3 regions of the Peribacillus sp. B2I2 genome follow, and region 1 is predicted to be linked to each of the others. Evidence: riboswitches for the same ligand, from Rfam matches in the RefSeq annotation. Region 1 holds a riboswitch; each other region holds the start of a gene.
What was found. Region 1 has a riboswitch for S-adenosylmethionine ahead of ABIE66_RS05770 (methionine biosynthesis PLP-dependent protein). Riboswitches for the same ligand answer to the same signal wherever they lie in the genome.
Positions count from the first base shown of each region.

Region 2: linked by a shared signal. The riboswitch ahead of ABIE66_RS25670 (O-acetylhomoserine aminocarboxypropyltransferase/cysteine synthase family protein) and the one ahead of ABIE66_RS05770 (methionine biosynthesis PLP-dependent protein) in region 1 are both predicted to bind S-adenosylmethionine.
Region 3: linked by a shared signal. The riboswitch ahead of ABIE66_RS15525 (bifunctional homocysteine S-methyltransferase/methylenetetrahydrofolate reductase) and the one ahead of ABIE66_RS05770 (methionine biosynthesis PLP-dependent protein) in region 1 are both predicted to bind S-adenosylmethionine.

Region 1 is NZ_JBGCCB010000001.1:1,141,406-1,149,154, reverse strand. It holds gene ABIE66_RS05790 (PucR family transcriptional regulator) at 1-543, shown strand, start outside; gene ABIE66_RS05785 (ABC transporter ATP-binding protein) at 668-1,813, shown strand; gene ABIE66_RS05780 (hypothetical protein) at 1,881-2,123, opposite strand; gene fumC (class II fumarate hydratase) at 2,233-3,615, opposite strand; SAM riboswitch class I at 3,962-4,075, shown strand; gene ABIE66_RS05770 (methionine biosynthesis PLP-dependent protein) at 4,161-5,273, shown strand; gene metC (cystathionine beta-lyase) at 5,270-6,451, shown strand; gene ABIE66_RS05760 (type B 50S ribosomal protein L31) at 6,562-6,810, opposite strand; gene ABIE66_RS05755 (ABC transporter ATP-binding protein) at 6,948-7,749, opposite strand, start outside.
Region 2 is NZ_JBGCCB010000001.1:5,132,561-5,140,309, forward strand. It holds gene ABIE66_RS25670 (O-acetylhomoserine aminocarboxypropyltransferase/cysteine synthase family protein) at 109-1,419, opposite strand; SAM riboswitch class I at 1,521-1,627, opposite strand; gene ABIE66_RS25675 (thioredoxin family protein) at 1,775-2,086, opposite strand; gene ABIE66_RS25680 (toprim domain-containing protein) at 2,087-2,452, opposite strand; gene gcvH (glycine cleavage system protein GcvH) at 2,546-2,929, opposite strand; gene ABIE66_RS25690 (arsenate reductase family protein) at 3,025-3,381, opposite strand; gene ABIE66_RS25695 (acyl-CoA dehydrogenase family protein) at 3,523-5,310, opposite strand; gene ABIE66_RS25700 (acetyl-CoA C-acetyltransferase) at 5,384-6,562, opposite strand; gene ABIE66_RS25705 (3-hydroxyacyl-CoA dehydrogenase/enoyl-CoA hydratase family protein) at 6,641-7,749, opposite strand, start outside.
Region 3 is NZ_JBGCCB010000001.1:3,151,349-3,159,097, reverse strand. It holds gene ku (non-homologous end joining protein Ku) at 82-924, shown strand; gene ABIE66_RS15530 (MOSC domain-containing protein) at 1,429-2,079, shown strand; SAM riboswitch class I at 2,191-2,289, shown strand; gene ABIE66_RS15525 (bifunctional homocysteine S-methyltransferase/methylenetetrahydrofolate reductase) at 2,394-4,241, shown strand; gene metH (methionine synthase) at 4,234-7,683, shown strand.

The DNA of each region.
Region 1 (7,749 bases):
GTTCCATCTGATGCAGCATTGGTCTGGGAAAATGAAACGTCAGGAATCTTGATTGAAACGGACAAGGATGAACCTTTATCAAATAAAGAACTAATCGCCATTTCTTCCACGCTTGAAAGTGACTTTTATGTAAAGACACGTATGTTCACCGGGCGCTTTCACCCTGTAAATCAAGACCTTCATCATCACAGGAACCAGGAGAAAAAATGTTTTTATTTGGCACAAGTGCATCTGCCGGATCTAAAGGTGGCTGATTTAGCAGACATCATCCCCCACTCATTAATAAATGACCTTTCCGTTACGAATGCAAAGTGGTATATCAATGAGATTCTCGGCAAGACCAAGCAGGATACTGAACTTATCAAAACGATCAAAACGTATATCGAATGTAATTCCAATGCCACCTATGCCGCCAAACAGCTTTATATACATCGGAACAGCTTACAATACCGGATAGATAAATTCTCTGAAAGAACTGGTCTCGATATTAGGAACTTTCGTCATGCCTTGACTGCGTACTTGATTCTTTTAATGAATGATTAATTTTCATTACAAACAGGGGTTTTCATCCTTTTTTGTGCAATGTGCCCATACTTTTTTCTAAACTGATAGCTTAGACTATATTTAATTAGTACAAGTAATCAATAGTTTAAAAGGGGGATTTTTCATGGCAGAGTTAGTATTGGATCATATATTCAAGATTTATGATAAAAAGGTGACAGCTGTTAAAGACTTCAACCTTCGTGTTGCCGATAAGGAATTCATAGTTTTTGTGGGACCTTCAGGCTGCGGCAAATCGACGACTTTACGGATGATTGCCGGACTGGAAGACATTTCCCAAGGGGATTTATTTATAGACGGCAAGCGAGTCAATGATGTCCCCCCTAAAGATCGTGATATTGCGATGGTTTTCCAGAACTATGCCTTATATCCACATATGTCCGTCTATGACAATATGGCATTTGGATTAAAACTCCGGAAAACGCCAAAAGCGGAGATCAAGCAAAGGGTCAATGAAGCTGCAAGGATCCTCGGACTTGAAGAGCTGCTAAATAGAAAACCGAAAGCCCTTTCAGGTGGTCAGCGCCAGCGTGTGGCACTAGGCCGTGCAATTGTAAGGGACGCAAAAGTATTTTTGATGGATGAGCCATTATCCAATCTCGACGCAAAGCTGCGGGTTCAAATGCGTGCTGAAATCGCAAAGCTACATAAACGTCTGGACACCACAACGATATATGTCACACATGACCAAACAGAGGCAATGACCATGGCGACACGTCTTGTCGTAATGAAAGATGGTATCATCCAACAGGTCGGTGCCCCAAAAGACGTTTACGAGAAACCCATAAACGTTTTCGTCGGCGGCTTCATCGGATCGCCTGCCATGAACTTCTTTACCGGAACATTAAAAGAAGGCATGTTTAAAATTGGTGAACAAACGTTTGAAATACCCGAATTGAAGATGAGAATGCTGCGTGATCAAGGATATGTCGGAAAAGAAATGATCTTTGGCATCCGTCCGGAGGATTTCCATAACGAAGGAGATTGCTTCACGGAGTCCCCCAACAGTATATTCACAACCCAAATTGATGTAGCCGAACTCATGGGCGCGGAGATCATGCTTTACTCCACATTAGAGGGGCAGGACTTCGTCGCACGGGTAGATGCCAAGAATATTATCCAGGCAGGCGAGAACATCAAACTAGCCCTTGACATGAATAAAGCACACTTTTTTGATAAAGGGACCGAACATCGCATTTTAGTTGAAGAGGACGAACAAATGCAGGAAAGCATGAAGTTATCTGCCAATTAAACGTAAAAAGACCCGTTCATGAATGGGTCTTTTTTTCATTTATTCAAATATTAAATAAGGGTCAAATCTATTCCTGGACCAATACCACTTCATCATGTCCGCATTCAGAGCATTTCATAAGATGCGGGCACTGGCCTTTTTGAAGGGATTGGGGGTATCCGTCGTTCAGCTTAAGTGTGTCGATATCCATATAAGCACTGTAATCATCAGCGTAATCCATGAATTTCCCTTTATCCTCAAGATTGCTGCTGCATTCCGGGCAATTTACATGAATTTTTCTTAGACCGTTGCAAAGCGGGCATAAAGACATTGTTATTCCTCCTGTTCCCGATACTTATGATCTCAGTATTTGTTGCTTTCATTATTTTAACACATGGAAACACCCTCCCTAATACCGGCGGGAGGGCACTCCTATGGAATTATTTATTAACCATGTTAGCGGGATCGACCCATGCTTTGAATTCATCTTCCGTGAGGAACTCCAATTTCAATGCCGCTTCTTTTAAGGTAGAGTTGTCCTTGAATGCAGTTTTGGCGATCTTGGCTGCTTTTTCATAACCAATATGCGGGTTCAATGCTGTTACCAACATAAGGGAGCGATCTACATTTTCTTTGATCTTATCTTCATTTGCAGTGATGCCAACCGCACAATTAATGTTAAAAGAGTGTATGCCTTCCGTCAATAATTTCACTGTTTGAAGGAAGTTATAGATGATGACTGGTTTGAATACGTTCAATTCAAAGTTACCTTGGCTTGCTGCAAATCCAATTGTAGCATCGTTACCCACGATTTGTGTCGCAATCATGGTAAGCGCTTCACTCTGTGTTGGATTGACTTTACCCGGCATGATGGAACTGCCTGGCTCATTTTCAGGAATGGCTATTTCGCCGATTCCGCTTCTAGGGCCACTTGCCAGCCATCTGACATCGTTTGCAATTTTCATTAAATCTGCTGCCAATGCTTTCAAAGCACCGTGTGCATAAACGATTTCGTTATGGCTTGTCAATGCATGGAACTTATTATCCGATGTGACGAAAGGATGTCCTGTATCCGCTGCAATTTGTTTTGCTGAAAGTCCCGGGAATTCTTTTTTTGTATTGATTCCTGTTCCTACAGCCGTTCCGCCTAGAGCCAGGTTCAATAATTTTTGGCTGCTTTCCTCAATCATCGCTAAATCTTTATCAAGCATCGCTTTCCAGCCAGAAATTTCTTGTCCTAATGTCAGTGGTGTTGCATCTTGAAGATGCGTCCGGCCAATCTTCACGACATCCCAAAACTCTTTTTCTTTTGAATCGAATGTATCACGAAGTTCTTTGATGGCAGGAACCAACTTTTCAGCGACCTCCATAAAGGCTGCAATATGCATGGCGGTCGGGAAAGTATCATTGGAGCTTTGTGCCTTGTTTACATCATCATTCGGGTGAAGTGTTTCCGATTCACCATTTTCTTTTAACCATTCATTCCCTTTGTTAGCGACCACTTCATTCACGTTCATATTACTTTGCGTCCCGCTTCCCGTTTGCCAAACTACAAGCGGGAAATGTTCATCAAGCGTACCTTCAAGGATTTCGCCGCAAATCTTAACGATGGCATTCTTTTTAACTTCCGAAAGATCACCGAGATCATAGTTCACCTTTGCCGCAGCTTGTTTAACGTATGCAAATGCACGAACCAATTCAATCGGCATTTTTTCATTACCAATTTTGAAATTGTTACGGCTTCTCTCGGTCTGTGCTCCCCAATATTTATCGGCAGGAACTTTCACTTCACCCATCGTATCTCGTTCGATTCTGTAATCCATGTGTTCTCCTCCTATGTTTGCACTATTCATCGAAGACCTTAAGTATATGAAATGAATAATGTCGTATTATTCTCTCTCCTTACATTGTACAAACTTTATTATTTTAAAGCAAAAATATCCGGCCAAGCCTCCCCTTTTTCTGAAAAATTCAATTAATTCAACAGGATCATTCAGGATTATCCTTGACCACATGAAAATTCCGGATATTCTTTTTTAGACACGTAAAGTGTTGACACCGCTAGGCTCCAATAGACCTAGTCATGAACATCGAAGCAAAATCCATCAAACTTGTTCTTGACAGTATTTTGTATTTATAGTAAATTCAAAAGAAATTGAATAATCTAAACTCTTATCGAGAGAGGTATAGGGAATGGCCCGATGACACCTCAGCAACCTTCATTTGTTTCAAACCAATGAAAAGGTGCTAATTCCACAAGTTTGTGAACTTGGAAGATAAGAAGAATGACTCGTCCCTACTTAATCAAAGTCTTCTTCTTAAAGAAGACTTTTTTTATTTTATATAACTCAAAGGAGCAGTGAAAACTATGTACAAAACTGAAACATATCTTGCTCAATTAGGAAATCGCAGCGAAACGGCGACAGGAACAGTCAATCCGCCGGTATACTTTTCAACTGCTTTTCGCCACGAAGGAATCGGTCAATCGACTGGATTCGATTACACAAGGACAGGTAATCCTACACGCCAACTATTGGAACGATCCATCGCCGATCTGGAAAAAGGCGACCAAGGATATGCCTGCAGTTCAGGAATGGCAGCCATTTCTACTATACTGGCCTTATTTAAATCAGGTGATGCATGGATTGTCAGCGAAGATCTTTATGGGGGTACATATCGTCTGTTAGAACAAGGTTTTAAGAAATGGGGGTTGCAGTGTGACTATGTGAACACTTGTTGTTTGGAGGATATCGAAAAAGCCATCACTCCTCACACGAAAGCCATCTTCATTGAAACTCCCACTAACCCTCTTATGCAGCAAACGGATATTAGCGCCGTTGCCGCATTGGCCAAACGATTTGATTTATTGTTAATCGTTGATAATACTTTTTACACGCCTCTTATTCAACAACCCATCCTGCTTGGAGCGGATATTGTGATTCACAGTGCTACCAAGTATCTCGGTGGTCATAATGATGTGCTCGCCGGACTGATCGTGGCCAGCGGCGCGGAATTATGTGATGCACTTGCCTTCCATCATAATGGTACTGGTGCTGTCTTGAGCCCCTTTGATTCTTGGCTGTTGATGCGCGGAATGAAAACCCTGGCATTGCGGATGGATCGTCATGAAAAGAATGCAAAGGTACTTGTAGATTACTTGTCGGAACATGATTGTGTTACGGACGTATTGTATCCCGGTAGGGGCGGCATGATTTCCTTCCGCATCATTGAAGAAGCGGCGGTCAACCCATTTTTACAATCACTCTCATTAATTTCGTTTGCAGAAAGCCTTGGAGGGGTCGAAAGCTTCATCACCTATCCTGCTACACAAACACATGCCGATATACCGCTTGAAGTCAGAACGGCCAATGGGGTTTGTAATCGCCTGCTTCGCTTCTCCGTCGGCATTGAGGACAGCGACGATTTGATTCAGGATTTACAGCAAGCATTCGCACACGTAAAAAGGGAGGCACTACGATGACCGATCATGATTTTAGCTTTGAAACCAAATTACTCCATAATCAACATAAATTCGATTCGGCAACAGGCGGTGTGAGCGTCCCCATTCAGCACGCTTCCACTTTCCATCAATCCGATATCGATCAATTCGGTAAATATGATTACAGCAGAAGCGGGAACCCAACTCGCGAAGCGCTGGAAGATATCATTGCCGAACTTGAGGAAGGTACACACGGTTTTGCCTTTTCATCAGGAATGGCAGCCATTTCAACAGCTTTCCTACTGTTGTCTGCCGGAGACCATATCGTCATTTCCGAAGATGTGTATGGCGGAACGTTCAGGATGGTCACAAGTGTTTTGACACGTTTCAATATTGAGCATACTTTCGTTGACATGACGGACCTTGAAAGCGTCAAAGCGGCCATTAAGCCAAATACGAGTGCCATATACATCGAAACGCCTTCAAATCCATTACTTAAAGTGACCGATATTAAAGCCGTATGTGATATCGCAAAAACAGCCGGGGCCTTAAGTTTTGTTGATAATACATTCTTGACGCCAGCATTACAGAAACCACTGAATCTGGGCGCTGATGTTGTCCTTCATAGCGCGACGAAGTTTTTATCCGGACATAGTGATGTGGTAGCTGGACTTGCTGTAGTGAAAGATCCTGAATTGGCAGTAAGACTCGGTTCCCTCCAAAACTCCTTTGGAGCGGTTCTTGGTGTCCAGGACGCCTGGCTAGTAATGAGAGGTCTGAAGACCTTGTCCGTTAGAATGGAGCACTCCCAAAAAGGGGCAGAAAAGATTGCCGCCTACTTAAAGAAGCAGCCCTTGGTTAAAAAAGTGTATTATCCCGGCCTAGCAGATCATCCACAGCACGCCATCCAGGAAGGCCAGTCACTTGGAGCCGGGGCGGTCCTATCATTTGAATTGGAAAGCGAAGAAGTCTTCCGCTCTTTCGTGAACTCTGTCGAGCTTCCTGTTTTTGCCGTAAGCCTTGGAGCTGTCGAATCGATATTATCCTACCCGGCCAAAATGTCCCACGCTGCCATGCCTGCTGATGAAAGGGAAAAGCGGGGCATCACGAACAGCTTGCTTCGTCTCTCTGTCGGACTTGAAAATCCGGACGATTTAATCAAGGACTTCGATGCGGCCCTTGTAAATATTGCAAAAGGCGAAGCAATTGCTGCGAAATGAAAAAAGGATGGGTGCCCCATATTTATGGGCACCCTTTTTGTTTGCATCATTTTAATTCTTGTTAAACCCATCCATAAAAAAAGGCCAACGATTTCCCGACGGCCTTACTCTCATTTCTTCATATTATATTTATCCAGGAAGCGATCCACTCGTCCGCCTTTTTCAGCAAACTTCTGCTTTCCAGTATAAAAAGGGTGCGTATCTGAACTGATCTCCACTTTTAATAATGGATACGTTTGGCCGTCTTCCCATTCGATCGTTTCATTGGATGTTTTCGTGGAACCTGTCAAGAATTTATAACCGCTGTTGGTATCCATGAATACTACTTGTCGATAATCGGGATGAATTTCTTGTTTCACTATTATCACCTCATCGTTAGTATAGGTATATGTTAAGCGTAATGATTACTATTATCAAGCATTGTGCTTGAAGGTGCCAATAACGGCACCTTCATTAATAGTTTAATCTTGATTATCCTTACTTATTCAATTGTATTTCAACCGGCCATCCCTTTATGCGGCCCAGCCTGCAGCTCATACATTTGATAGTACTTCCCTTTTAGTTCCATTAATTCTTCATGTGTACCTTGCTCAGCAATCCGACCTTTATCCAGTACCAGAATTTGGTCGGCATTTTTAATCGTGGAGAGTCTATGTGCAATGATGAAGGTCGTTCTCCCTTTTTTCAGCACTTCCATTCCCTTCTGGATAATTGCCTCGGTTTCTGTGTCGATGCTTGCCGTCGCTTCATCCAAAATAAATATCGCCGGATTGAATGCAAGAGCACGTGCAAAAGAGATTAGCTGCCGCTGTCCAGAAGACAACGTTCCTCCTTTTTCAATCACAGGTTCATCTAGCCCTAAAGGAAGATGCTTCAGCACTTTGTCGCCCCCTACATCCCTTAATGATTTTTCAACCATTTCCCTTGTGATGCCTTTATGATTCAGACTGATATTGGAAGCGATGGTGCCAGTAAATAAATAGGGATCCTGGAGGACGATTCCCATATGCTCCCTAAGCGTTTGATGGGGAATATCCAAAATATTTCTTCCGTCAATTTTGATTTGCCCTTCACTACTGTCATAAAAACGGAACAATAAATTCATTATGGAACTTTTTCCTGATCCAGTATGGCCAACTAAAGCGATCGTTTCCCCTTGCTTAGCTGAGAAGGAAATGTCCCTTAACACATATTCATTATCCTTATAGCCAAAAGAAACATTTTCGAATTGCACGTTTCCTTTGTATCTGGATATGTTTTCATCACTTACTGCCAATCCCTGCTCATCCAATAAACTG
Region 2 (7,749 bases), 4.0 Mb from region 1:
GAATATTTGTATATCATTAAGTTCTTTAGTATGTTGAAATTTTATCATAGATAAAAAAGGAGCGCAATGTATAATATTTCTAGTTCAAGAATGCCCAGGACTTTTTGCTTAAACCGTTTTAGAAGTCAAGGAGACGATATTCGTCGCTTTTTCAATTGCCTGCTCCAAATCTTCTATTAAATCCTCTACATTTTCAATCCCAATGGATAAACGGACTTGATCAGCACGCACACCCGCTTTCGCCAGACCTGCATCATTCAATTGCTGATGGGTCGTACTGGCAGGGTGGATGATCAAACTCTTCGCATCCCCTACATTCGCTACATGGGACCATAATTCCACCGAATTGATAAGTTTCGCCCCGGCTTCGCGGTCTCCCTTAATTCCAAAAGTCACAACGGATCCTGCTCCCTTGGGCAAATATTTATCCGCAAGGGCTTTATCGGGATGATCCTCATTAGAAGGATGCGAAACCCAAGTCACGGCAGGGTGATTTTTCAAATATTGAAGTACAGACTTCGTGTTCGAAAGATGCTCTTTCATCCTTACATGCAGCGTTTCAAGTCCAAGCGTAAACTGGAATGCGCTTTGGGCACTTAGCGCAGGGCCTAAATCACGAAGTAACTGCACTCGGGCTTTCGTTATAAAAGCGGCTGGTCCAACTGCCTCGGCGTATACCAGACCGTCGTAACTTGGATCAGGCTCCGTAAAGCCAGGGTAGTTTGGTGAGTTCCAATCGAACTTCCCTCCATCCACGATGACACCGCCTAAAGTGGTTCCATTTCCCAGAAGCCATTTTGTAGCGGAATGGATGACAATATCCGCTCCAAAATCAATTGGTCTGCATAGATACGGTGTAGCGAAGGTATTATCAATGATTAAAGGTATCCCGGCATTGTGGGCAATGTCAGCTACCGCTTCGATATCAAGGACCCTCAAACTTGGATTTCCGATTGTTTCGGCAAATATGGCTTTAGTTCTTGGCGTTATCGCCCTTTTGAAATTTTCAGGGTCATCAGGAGAAACGAACTTCACTTTAATCCCATATTTCGGAAGAGTGTTTTCAAAAAGATTATACGTACCGCCATATAAAGTGGAGGCTGAAACGATCTCATCCCCTGCACCGGCAATATTCAGGATTGACAGTGAGATGGCAGCCATTCCGCTTGCTGTTGCCAATCCGCCGATACCGCCTTCCAATAAGGCCATTCTTTCCTCAAAAACGCTGACCGTGGGATTATGTAGTCGTGTATATATATAGCCATTCTCCTTTAAGCCAAATAAATTCGCTGCATGGTCAGTGTCTTTGAACAAGTATGCATTGCTTTGGTAGATAGGGACTGCACGTGCACCTGTTTCATCAGCTTGCAGACCGCCATGAACACTCAATGTTTCGAAACGCAACTTTTTCTCTGACATACTATTTCTCCTCTTTCTCTATGGATTTAGTAGGAATTATATTGAAACCGGGCCTTTCAAAACAAAAAAACCACTTCCAAAAGAAGAGGTTTTAAAAACGCACCTCATCTTTTCAGAGCTAACACTCTGCTGGAATTAGCACCGTATATAAATTTATACCGGTTGCCGGGCTTCGTCGGGCCAGTCCCTCCGCCACTCTTGATAAGAACTATTAAATTCAGGATGCTTTCTTAATACAAAATATAACATTTTAGAATTAATCAGTCAATGAATTGTTAGAATATTCTTTGTTCAATTCCAATTTGGCCGCCACTTGTCCACAACTAAAAAAACCAATCCGTTTCTGATTGGTTTTTCAGCTGATTTCCTTAAGCAATCCATATAAATAAGGAACGGATTGAAAGGCATATATTTTTCTGTGCAGCTGCCCTTCTTTGAAAAACAATAAACACGGGACACTTTCAATTTCATATGATTCGGCAATAGCTTGAACATAATTCATATTCATTTTACCTGCCTTCAGTTCCGGGAAAAGTTCCATGGATATCGTCAGCATCTTGGAAGCCACCTGACAGGTGCCGCATAATGGCGTATATAAATATAAGCAAAATGTTTCCCCTTGTTCAACGGCAAGCTTACACTCTTCTTCTTTCCATTCCTGAATCAATTAGTCGTTCACCCTTTGACTTAAAAATTTCATTTTAACATTCATATTGGCAGATAAAAGCACAGTTGCGATATGATGTTCAGGTGAGCTCTCCACTTCTTTGTACATTTTATTAATATACAGGTGGTTCGCTTCCGGCATTTCCCTTCGGAATTGCTTCCGGAGCTTTTCTCCTGATTCATCTGCGTCAAAAAGGAGATAAACATCACGGTCCATCAATTCATCCACCAATTCATCAAGCTTAGTTAATGATATGGTCCCATTCGTACATCTAATTTCCACATCTTCATTTAAAACGGAGGCAACTTTTCTTCTATCGGAACTGCCTTCTACAATGATCACTTTATCGAATTCGCCCCATTCCATGTCATCACTCCATCTCACGAATTATGTGCGCAACTGCGATTGTACAAAATGAAAAAGAGAGCAGGCCTTTTCAGTCCCCCCTCTCCTTCGTTTTTAACCGTTAATCAAACTCTCATATTCTTCAGCGCTCATCAGGTTTTCAATATCACTGCTATTTGATGGTTCCAGCACGATCATCCATGCTTTTTCAAAAGGAGATTCATTTACATATTCAGGGTTGTCACTTAAGTCTTCGTTTACTTCAACAACCTTGCCACTGATAGGAGCATACAGCTCTGAAACGGTCTTAACGGATTCAACACTTCCAAATGGTTCGTTCGCTTTCAGTTCATCCCCGATTTCTGGAAGCTCAACGAAGACGATGTCCCCAAGCTCGGACTGGGCGAAAGCTGTAATTCCAATGCGCACTGTTCCATCTTCGGTTTTGACCCATTCATGTTCTTTAGTGTAACGAAGTTCTTTTGGTGTTGTTGTCATTATAAACCCTCCATATGTACATCTTATTTTATCTATTCCATTATAAGGTAGATTTATTGTTTAAGTAAGGAATTAACCAAATATTTTGTAAAATTTCAGTTCCAAACCTGTTCGAATTGCTCTTCTTTGAAACCTACCGTCACTTTGGTACCATCCGTAACAATCGGCCTTTTCAGAAGCATGCCATCTGTGGACAATATATCAAGCATCTCTGCTTCAGAAGCTTCTTTCAGCCTATCCTTTAAGCCTAGCTCCCGATATTTTTGACCGCTAGTATTGAAAAACTTCTTCAATTCCAAATTGCTGATTTTATATAGTTGTTCTATTTCAGTTCGCGAAGGCGGATTTTCCGCTATATGAATCGCTTCATATTGCAGTTCATGATTATCCAGCCACTTCTTCGCATTACGGCATGTGCCGCATTTTGGGTACCAATATAATGTTAAGCCCATCATTTCACCACCTATCAATAGAATACCCGTTTTCACCACGCAATACAACGAAATGTCTTTTGAATTTCCATTGCGATTTCATGAAAGGAAATAAAGGGAATGCCTTTACGGGCATTCCCTTTACAGATTCTGATTCATTGCTTAAAGTGCATATTTTTCCGTTTCGATTACCTTAACGGAAGCTTCACGTTTTTTCGCAATGACATTGATTGGATTGTGTCTTGTCAGCTTGCGAAGTGAAGAAAGCATGATGCGAAGGGTATCGCCTGTTTCCACCGCAATTAACGTTTCCTTTGCATGCTGTTCTATTTCATTGAAAGCTTCCTGAACGAAAATTTCCGTGTAAAGCACTTTTTGTTTGTTCTTCTCCAGCCCTGTAGCCGCAATTGCTTTTTCCGTACGTAATACCACGGATTCAGCTGCATATGCAAGGGATGCTATATCAGCAATATTGGAGAGGATTTCTTGTTCTTGATCAAGCTTATTGCCGTATTTCTGTGCAGCAAGGCCAGCTGCCAAAATACCGATTTTCTTAGCGTTTCTAACAAGCATTTTTTCTTGTGCCAATGGCTCATCGCCAGGCTCTTCCGGCATCATCATCATTAATTCCTCTTGCAGGCCTTGAGCCTTTTGAAGAAGCGGCAATTCCCCTTTAAGTGCTTTCTTCAGGAAAGTTCCCGGTACAAGCAATCGGTTGATTTCATTTGTACCTTCAAAAATCCGGTTAATACGGGAATCACGATATGCTTTTTCAATTTCATACTCCTGCATGAAACCATAACCGCCATGAAGCTGTACGCCTTCGTCCGTAACATAATCCAATACTTCGGAAGCGAAGAATTTATTCAATGAACACTCAATTGCATATTCAGCGATTGCAGCTGCCATTGATTTCCCATCTTTCACTTGCTCATCAGTCAATTTGCTTTGCCTTTGATCATAAAGGCCAACAGTACGGTATACAGAGCTTTCTGCTGCATAAATTTTAGACGCCATTGTTGCAAGTTTTTCTTTCGTCAAGTTAAAATCGGAAATTTTCGTTTTGAACTGTTGGCGTTGATTCGTATAAGCAGCTGTAATCTCAAGGGCACGTTTAGATCCGCCGACAGCACCCACGCCTAATTTATAACGGCCAATATTCAGGATATTGAAAGCAATGACATGCCCTTTTCCGGCTACACCCAAAAGGTTTTCGACGGGTACATGAACATCTTCGAGGATTAATGTACGTGTAGATGAGCTTTTGATGCCCATTTTCTTCTCTTCAGCACCAGTTGATACACCTTCATAATCACGCTCTACAATGAAAGCAGAGAATTGTTCGCCGTCGATTTTGGCGTATACACAGAAGACATCTGCAAAACCTGCATTTGTAATCCATTGTTTTTCACCATTTAAAATATAGTGTGTTCCTTCAGCATTCAATTTCGCAGTCGTTTTTGCCCCCAAAGCATCTGAACCTGAGCTTGGTTCCGTTAAGGCATACGCAGCAATTTTCTCACCCGTTGCCAGTAAAGGGAGATATTTTTTCTTTTGTTCTTCATTTCCGAATAATACGATCGGCAAAGATCCGATACCTACGTGTGCACCATGCGTAATTCCGAAGCCGCCTGCAAGTGCCATTTTTTCTGTAATTAATGCCGAACTGATTTTATCAAGACCCAATCCGCTGTATTCCTCAGGAACGTCAGCACCAAGTAAACCGAGTTCACCTGCATGCTTCAGTAATTTTACAGAACGGTCGAATTCATGGTTTTCTAAATGTTCAACCTGCGGCAGAATTTCATTCACCACGAAATCCTCTGAAGTTTTGGCAATCATTTTATGCTCTTCGGAATAATCTTCCGGTGTAAACACTTGATCATACGTAATATCTTCTACTAAAAAAGCTCCGCCTTTAATGAGGTTATCTGTTGTTTGATTGGACATGTTTTTTCCCCCTAAGTGATTAATGAAAGTAAACCCGCCGGAAGCATGTTGACAGCTTCCGGAAGGGATGGAATTACGCTAATAATTCAAATACTCCAGCAGCTCCCATTCCGCCGCCGATACACATTGTCACAACTCCGAATTGTTGGTTTCTGCGCTTCATTTCATGAAGCAGGCTTAATGTCAATTTTGCTCCAGAACATCCCAGTGGATGGCCTAAGGCAATGGCTCCGCCATTTACATTGACAATCTCTTCATTCAGCCCCAGCTCACGAATGATTTGAATGGATTGGGAAGCGAAGGCTTCATTCAATTCAAATAAACCAATATCGGATAACTCAAGGCCTGCTAGTTTCAAAGCTTTAGGAATGGCTGCAATCGGTCCGATCCCCATAATTTCAGGCGGTACCCCCGCTACAGCAAAGGAGCGGAACTTACCAATCGGTTTCATCCCCAATGACGAGGCCTTTTCCCCATCCATGACCATGACCGCGGCTGCTCCATCACTCGTTTGTGATGAATTCCCTGCTGTTACGGATCCTGTAACAGCGAATGCAGGTCTTAGTTTTTTCAGCACTTCAACAGTCGTACCCGGACGAACGCCCTCATCCTGTGAGAATGTGAATGATTTTTCCTTTAATTTAAGATCTGGACCCACTGAGCGAAGGGTTACGTCAACCGGTACGATTTCATCCGAAAACTTTCCTTCTGCAATGGCCTTAGCCGCCTTTTGATGACTTCGTACAGAAAATGCATCTTGATCATCACGGGAAATCCCGTATTTTTTTGCAACGGCTTCAGCAGTGTGACCCATACCCATATAATATTCCGGGGCTGTTTCCGCAAGTTTCGCGTTCGGACGCGTTACATGACCCATCATTGGTAAAAGGCTCATGGATTCCGCTCCGCCTGCAATGACTGTATCACTTTGGCCGAGCATGATTCTTTCCGCTCCATAAGCGATACTTTGCAACCCGCTTGAACAATAACGATTTATGGTTATGGCTGGTACTGTATAAGGCAACCCTGCCAACGCTCCAATGTTACGCGCCATGTTCAATCCTTGCTCCGCCTCAGGCATTGCACAACCGATAATCAGGTCATCGATGGTTCCTTCATAATTCCCTGCACGCTTTAACGTTTCCTTTACAACAAGTGCCCCTAAATCATCAGGACGTACATTAGCTAGAGAACCTTTTTTCGCTCTTCCTACCGGAGTCCTTGCTCCAGCTACTATTACCGCTTCTTTCATGAGGATCCCCCTTACTCAATTTTAAGCTATCGATCTATTAATCTTCCTTATCGGTTTGGCCATATCTTCATCTAAACATCAATTACGGAGTGGTTTCCCTTTAACGAGCATGTGCTGCATCCTTGCTTGAGATTTCGGCATCGAAATCAGTTTTAGGAACGCTTGTTTTTCCAGGTTCAAGATATACTGTTCATCTACTTCCGTGCCAAACGGGAGTTTCCCCCCTGCCAGGACGTATGCAAGCTCTTTGGCTATGACAAGGTCATGATCGGATAAGAATCCAGAAAGGCGCATGGATTCCGCCCCTAAGAGAAGTGCGGCATATCCCGTTTCACCAACGACAGGAATCTTTGTGCGGGCAGGAGCGGTATAACCTTGTTCATACATGGAAATGACAGCCTGCTTCGCATCATATAGTTGATGATCCGCATTCACACTTATTCCATCATATGAATTAAGGAAATTATTCCCGCGTGCTTCCTCAGCAGAGGTCGAAACCTTTGCCATGGCGACCGTTTCAAATACTTGGTTGGCCACTTTCTGTAAATCAAAGTCGACACCCTTCGGCATATTCCTCAATGTCTTGACATAAAGTTCTTTAGTCCCGCCGCCGCCAGGGATCAAACCTACACCAGCTTCCACCAGTCCCATATATGTTTCAGTCGTTGCCTGGATGTGCGCAGCCGGAAGGGATACTTCAGCACCCCCGCCAAGTGTCATATTAAACGGGGCAACCACTACAGGAACTGCACTGTACTTAATTTTCAGCATCGCCTTTTGGAATTGGCTGATGACCATATCGAGTTCAAAAATATTGTCATCTTGCGCTTCCATCAACATCATTGCAATATTGGCGCCTACACAGAAATTCTTGCCTTGGTTTCCGATGACAAGGCCTTTAAAATTCGCTTCCGCTTCGTCGACCGCCGCATTGATCATTTGCATGATATCCAGACCGATTGCATTATTCGGCGAAGTGAATTCAAGAATGGCCACTCCATCGCCGATATCTATCAAGCTTGCACCACTGTTTTTCTTGATTACGCCTTTTTGCTTCTTGATTGCTTTAAGATTGATCACCTTAGGATTTTCGACAATTTCTTTATATTCACCATTATCATAATAGTGGACTATGCCATTTTCTTCTTTATAGAAAGAAGTGATTCCCTTGGCGAGCATATCCTTTA
Region 3 (7,749 bases), 2.0 Mb from region 1:
ATTGTTTTTTCGGTTTTTTTTTAACAAAGGGGAATAATAAAATTGATCTTCTCTTTAAAAATAAGTTATGAGGTGACGAATATGCATACGATGTGGAAGGGGAGCATATCATTCGGTTTGGTGAACATTCCGATCAAACTTCATGCTGCAACGGAAGATAAGGATATATCTTTAAAGACGTTGCATAAGGAGTGTCATTCACCGATTAAATACGAAAAGATGTGTCCGGTTTGCCAAAAAGAAGTGGGAAAGGACGATATAGTCCGCGCTTTTGAATATACAAAGGGAAAGTTTGTTGTATTGGAAGACAGTGAACTAGAACAGCTAAAAAAACAAAATGAAGAAAAAGCAGTGGAAATCGTGGATTTCGTTAAAATTGAAGAAATAGATCCCATTTATTTCAACCGGAGTTATTACATGTCTCCTAATGACGGTGGGATAAAAGCTTATTCCCTTTTGAGGCAGGCCCTAAAAGAATCGAATAAGGTTGGGTTAGCGAAAATCATCATTCGCTCAAAAGAACAAATGGCGGTAATCCGAGTTGTTGATAATACCTTGGTGATGGAAACGATTCATTATCCGGATGAAGTTCGCTCCACAGCGGATGTGCCGAATATCCCTGCCAACGATACCATTGTAAAAAAAGAAATCGATACGGCTGTGTTATTGATAGATCAATTAACGACTACTTTCGATCCGACAAAATATAACGATGACTATCGAACCGCTTTACTTGATTTGATTGAATCGAAGAAAACGGGACAAACGACGATTACAGCCAAAACAAAAGAGCCAGTTTCCAACAATGTAACCGATTTAATGGAGGCTTTACAGGCATCCATTGACCGAACGAAACATGATGAACCGGAAAAGAAAAAGACTACCCGAAAGAAAGCGGCACCGAAAAAAAAGAAACAAGCATAAACAGGAAGCTGAGCGGAAGACGTATGATGTCGCTCGGCTTTCTGCTTGTTTTAGCAAGGGGGTTTGCCTTCTAATAAGGTAATGAAAGTGACTTAACAGGGAGAGGATTACATATGGAAGGAAGTACAAATAGGTAAGTGGATCACGATGTAAGGAACTGAATGGAATTAAAAGAAAATGATGGATGGAAATGAAGGCAAAAAAATTCGCTCCCTAAAGAGCGACAATGAGGAATTCAATCGTGAAAATCAACATATAGGCGAACGGTTGTAGTTTTCGACTATATATTGTGTTCATATTCTACCATATTTAATTCTGAAATAGCAACAAAATTACTGAAACTAACCTATGAATTTTTCTGGAAATCAATGATATTTCGCCAACTTGGTGCTTTTGCCCTTCTAATCTGCTATATTCCCATAAAAAACTACAGAACAAAATGGATTTTTAGTATAATTTATACATATATGATGATATAAATTAAATAAGAATGGAAGATGTAAAATGGAAAATGGAAAAATCGAATCGCTTCATGCCGGAAAGCCCAAACAGGAAAATTTTTCAAATATCGATATCTTTTCAGCGATGGATAAACAAGCAGTGGATGACGTGATAGTAACTAAATCAGGCATAATGGGTGATGGGGTAGGTAATGTAAAGTTCCATGGAGGTCCTGATAGGGCTTTGTGTTTTTACCCCTTTGAGCATTACTCATTATGGAATGAAAGATTCGCTAAAAAGCTAGATATCCCTGCATTCGGTGAAAATTTAACTGTAGCGGGGATGAGGGAAGAAACAACGTATATCGGTGATATTTATCAAATAGGCGAAGTGATTGTTCAAATTAATCAGGGGAGGATCCCTTGCTCGACCATTTCCCACTTCAATCAAGAACCTAAGTTTTTGGAATTCGTGCTGAAAACGAGTTACACTGGTTATTTTGCAAAAGTCATTCAGGAAGGAACGATAAAGAAACAAAACGAAATCGTGCTAATAGATCGTTTGCAAGAAAAAATTTCGGTTCATTATGCAACAGAGGTGATCCTACATAACCGAGATGGGCTGGAAGGCTCAAACGCGTTACTTACACTAGACTCGTTAGCGGAAGACTGGAAACAAAGGATAGTGAAGAGAGTTCAAGCTGCAAAAGAGTGATTGAATTTTGCAAAAGTGAAAAAAATGACGATCAGGTATTGAAATTGACAGATTATTAATGTAAATTAAATATAATCAAATTTTGAAATCTTGTGAAAATTATATAATTGGATCTTATCGAGAGAGGTGGAGGGACTGGCCCGAAGAAACCTCAGCAACCAGCTTAGGCAAAGGTGCTAAATCCAGCAAGCAGAGCTTGATAGATGAGGAGAATGTTTCAAAAGACCTTCTTCTTTGAGAAGGTTTTTTTTTCTTTTCTCTCATACTCATATAAAACGACAAAAACAGGATTGTTTTTGAGAGAGGGTGTAATTATGAATTTTCGTAAAGAATTGAAAGAAAGAATGCTGGTTGGAGAAGGGGCAATGGGGACCTTACTGTACTCTTATGGCATCGATCAATGTTATGAGGAATTAAACTGCACGAACCCAGATCAAATAGAGTCCATTCACCGTGCCTATTTGCAAGCTGGTGCAGATATCCTTCAATCTAATACATATGGGGCCAATTTCAATAAATTGAAACGGCATGGACTTGAAGATGAAGTAAGCAGAATCAATCGCCAGGGAGTCATCCTTGCTAAAAAAGCGGCAAAAGGAAAGGCATATGTCTTCGGTACCATAGGGGCACAGCGGAGTATCAGGAAATCGGATTTAAGTATGGAAGAGATAAAGCGAGGTTTTCGTGAACAGCTATACAGTCTGTTGATGGAAAACCCGGATGGGATTCTCTTGGAAACATTTTATGACCTGGAAGAGCTGGAAACCGTTTTGCAAATCGTTAAAAATGAAACTGGACTGCCGATCATCGCAAATGTTTCGATGCATGAACTGGGAAATCTTCAAAATGGAATCCATTTAAATGAAGCCTTTCAAAAACTCGAGCAATTGGGTGCCGATGTTGTTGGGGTGAATTGCCGACTCGGTCCACATCATATGATTCGGGCCTTGGAAGAGGTGAGTTTGCCAAAGCAAGCGTCGATTGCCATTTACCCAAATGCCAGCCTTCCCGATTATGTGGATGGAAGGCTTGTCTATAAAGCTGTGCCGGAATATTTCGGCTCAAGTGCCCTAGACCTTCGTGAGCAAGGTGCCGGGATCATAGGAGGGTGCTGTGGAACGACTCCCCTGCATATTCAAGCTGTAAAGAATGCGATTGGAAGTTTGGCTCCAGTAAAAGAGAAATATACGAAAGCCCGTGAAATAGAAATAATTGAAGTGAACGATAGAGAATTGGAACTCCCTCTGTACGAAAAGGCCAAAACAGAAAGGACGATTCTTGTTGAACTTGATCCTCCGAAAAAGTTGGGAATAGAGAGTTTCATGACTGGTGCCGAGGTTTTGAAAAAAGCAGGGGTCGATTCCATTACCTTGGCGGATAATTCACTTGCTTCACCAAGGATATCGAATGATGCACTGGCTAACTTGCTGAAGAACCAATTGAATGTAAAGCCGATGGTGCATATAACATGCCGGGATCGAAATTTAATTGGCCTGCAGTCACATTTAATGGGCCTGCAGACGGTTGGGCTGGACGAATTATTGATCATCACCGGAGATCCCTCTAAAATTGGGGACTTCCCGGGAGCCACTTCGGTTTATGATTTATCGTCGTTTGACCTAATAAGCATGGTCAAACAATTTAATGAAGGTCTATCCTATTCCGGTCAGAGTTTGGGCCAGCGGGCTAATTTTAAAATTGCCGCCGCTTTTAATCCCAATGTAAAATATTTGGATAAAGCCGTACAGAGAATGGAAAAGAAGATTGCCTGCGGTGCCCAATCCTTTTTGACACAGCCAATTTATTCAGTTGAGCAGATTGAAGAAGTTCATGAAGCTACAAAACATCTAGAAACCCCGGTTTTCGTCGGTATCATGCCATTGACAAGCACACGGAATGCCGAATTCATCCATAATGAGATCCCGGGCATCAAATTGCCGGATAATGTCAGGAGGGCCATGGCTTTAGCGGGGGATGACCCTGTAAAGTCAAGAATTGAAGGGGTGAATATCGCGCGCGAGCTAGTCGACGCGGCACGGGAAAAATTCAAGGGCATATATTTAATCACTCCGTTCCTTCGCTATGAAATGACGGCGGAACTTACGAAATATATTAGAAAAGTCGATAGTAAACATACATCAGAGGTGGCAGCACATGAATAAAAAAGCGATTCAAGATCAGTTGGATACTAAGATTCTCCTGCTCGATGGAGCGATGGGAACCATGCTTCAAGCGGAGAATTTAACAGCAGAGGACTTTGGCGGGGAACAATTCGAGGGTTGCAACGAGTATTTATCACTGACACAACCGGAAATCATCCAATCCATCCATGAAAAATATTTAGCAGCAGGTGCTGATATCATTGAAACAAATACCTTCGGAGCGACTAGCATCGTTCTTGAGGAATACCAAATAAGCACGATTGCCTACAAGCTTAATAAAATTTCAGCTGAGCTTGCCGTTAAAGCATGTGAAAAATATTCAAATGATAATTGGCCAAGATATGTAGCTGGCTCGATGGGGCCTACCACAAAAACGCTATCCGTAACAGGTGGAACGACTTTTGATATTTTAACCGATTCTTATGAAGAACAGGCACTCGGTCTTTTGGATGGCGGGGTAGACTTGTTATTGGTTGAAACCTGTCAGGATATGCTAAATGTCAAGGCAGCCTTTTCTGGAATAAAAGCAGCCTTCGCTAAATCAGGAAAAGATGTACCTGTCATCATATCAGGTACGATCGAACCGATGGGGACGACACTTGCTGGCCAGTCGATAGAAGCTTTCTATTTATCGGTTGAACATATGAAGCCCATGGCTGTCGGCCTGAATTGTGCAACAGGGCCGGAATTCATGATAGACCATATCAGGACACTTGCAGATATAGCCAATAGCGCAATCAGTTGTTACCCGAATGCCGGGCTCCCGGATGAAGAGGGTCACTATCATGAGTCACCGACTTCACTTGCAGAGAAAATGAAGCAATTTGCCGAAAAGGGATGGGTCAATATCATTGGGGGTTGTTGTGGTACTACGCCAGAACATATTAAAGAACTTGTCAGGGTCCTTGAAGGCATTCAGCCCCGTACAATATCCGAATCAGCCCATGGGCATGCCGTATCAGGCATAGAGCCACTCATTTATGATGATTCAATGCGTCCTTTATTTGTAGGTGAGAGAACGAATGTTATCGGATCTCGAAAATTCAAGGAGCTGATTCGTGGAAAACATTACGAGCCAGCTGCCGAAATTGCACGTGCCCAGGTAAAAAAAGGCGCCCATGTCATTGATATCTGTCTTGCTGACCCTGATGGGGATGAGCTTGGTGATATGAAGGAGTTCGTAGAAGAGGTCGTCAAAAAAGTGAAAGTCCCATTGGTCATCGATACTACAGATGAAGCCGTACTTGAACAAGCATTAAAACATTCACAAGGAAAATCCATCATTAATTCCATTAACCTTGAAGATGGTGAAGAGCGCTTTGAAAAAATAGTGCCATTCGTCCATCAATATGGTGCTGCCGTTGTCGTAGGAACCATTGATGAAATTGGGATGGCCGTCGATGCTGAGCGCAAATTGGAAGTGGCTACACGTTCTGTTGATTTGCTCGTAAATAAGTATGGACTAAACAAAAGTGACATCATTTTTGATCCGCTGGTATTTCCTGTAGGTACGGGTGATGAACAATATATCGGTTCTGCTTTAGAAACGGTGAAGGGAATTAAGGCAATCAAAGAAAAGTTTCCGGAATGCTTAACGATACTTGGCATATCGAATGTTTCATTCGGTCTGCCAGCACGTGGAAGGGAAATTCTAAATGCCGTTTTCCTCTACCATTGTACAAAAGCCGGTCTCGATTATGCTATCGTGAATACGGAAAAGCTTGAACGTTTCGCTCTGATACCGGAAGACGAAGTGAAATTGGCTGAGGCACTCCTGTTTGAAACATCTACAGAAACTTTAGCGATCTTTACCGAGTTTTATCGTGGAAAAAAAGCGGAGAAGAAGGATAATGGTGTGATCCTGCCATTGGACGAACGATTAGGTAACTATATTATCGAAGGTACGAAAGAAGGATTGATTGATGATTTAAATAAAGCAATTGAACGCGGTGACCGCCCATTGGAAATCATCAATGGACCATTGATGGATGGAATGAGTGAAGTGGGTCGGTTATTTAATGACAACCAACTTATTGTCGCAGAAGTGCTTCAGAGTGCTGAAGCAATGAAGGCGGCTGTATCTCACCTTGAACCACTAATGGAAAACTCTGAAGATAGCGCCAAGAAAGGAAAGATCCTTTTAGCGACTGTCAAGGGAGATGTACATGATATCGGGAAAAACCTAGTGGATATCATACTGTCTAATAATGGCTATGAAGTCATTGATTTGGGTATCAAGGTCGCACCGCAACAAATCATTGAAGAGGTTCGAAAACATGAGCCAACCATAATTGGACTATCTGGATTACTTGTTAAATCAGCACAGCAAATGGTCTTAACTGCACAGGATTTAAGACAAGCGGGAATAGATACCCCTATTTTAGTGGGAGGGGCTGCTCTATCCCGTAAATTCACCGATTTTAAAATATCACCTGAATATGGAGGTCCGGTTTTATATTCCAAAGACGCGATGGATGGGTTGGCTGTTACGAATATTTTACATGACACTGACAAAAAAGTGGTCTACTTAGAAGAGTTAGTCCAGAAACGGGAAAAATCGAAAGCCAATGCCGCCATTGCTGCCACGATGGAAAAACCTGTTCGGAAGCAGTCCACAGCTGCTCCATTGAGTGATGTACCTGTTAAAGAACCGCGTGATATCATGCGTCACGTTCTGAAAAACTATCCATTGGATGTCATCCAGCCGTACATTAATAGACAAATGCTGATTGGACATCATTTGGGGCTAAAAGGTAAAGTTGCCGAATTGCTTAAGGAAGGCAATGAAAAAGCGGTGCAGCTGAATGCCCTCGTTGATGAATTGATCGAATTCTTAAAAACGGAACCGGGCTACGGCTTGAATGCGATTTATCAATTTTTCCCTGCTCAAAGTGAAGGGGACAAGCTATTGGTTTACAACCCGGATAATCATAACGAGGTTTTGGAAACTTTTGAATTTCCTCGGCAAGATACGAATCCGCATCTTTGTTTAGCGGACTTCGCGAAACCGGTCTCCTCTGGGAAAATGGATTATGTTGGTTTCTTCCTTGTTACAGCCGGAAAAGGGATCAGGAAATGGGCAGAAAAACTAAAGCTTGAAGGTGATTTCTTGAAAAACCACGCCCTTCAATCGCTTGCTCTAGAAACAGCTGAAGGGTTTGCGGAAAGAATTCATCAATTAATGCGTGATGATTTAGGAATAAGCGATCCGATTGAAATGTCTATGAAAGAGCGGTTTGCCGCTAAGTACACCGGGCAAAGATTTTCATTTGGTTATCCAGCTTGTCCAAATCTGGAAGATCAGGAGAAACTATTCCGCTTGTTACAACCTCAAGATATTGGCGTTGAATTGACTGAAGGATGCATGATGGAACCTGAGGCTTCCGTATCAGCGATCGTTTTTGCACATCCTGAAGCTCGTTACTTTAATGTAGATCGATAAGCATATGGATAAGGCAGCGGTATTTTTTACCGCTGCCTTTTTGCGCATGAAACCCCTTAATTGGTA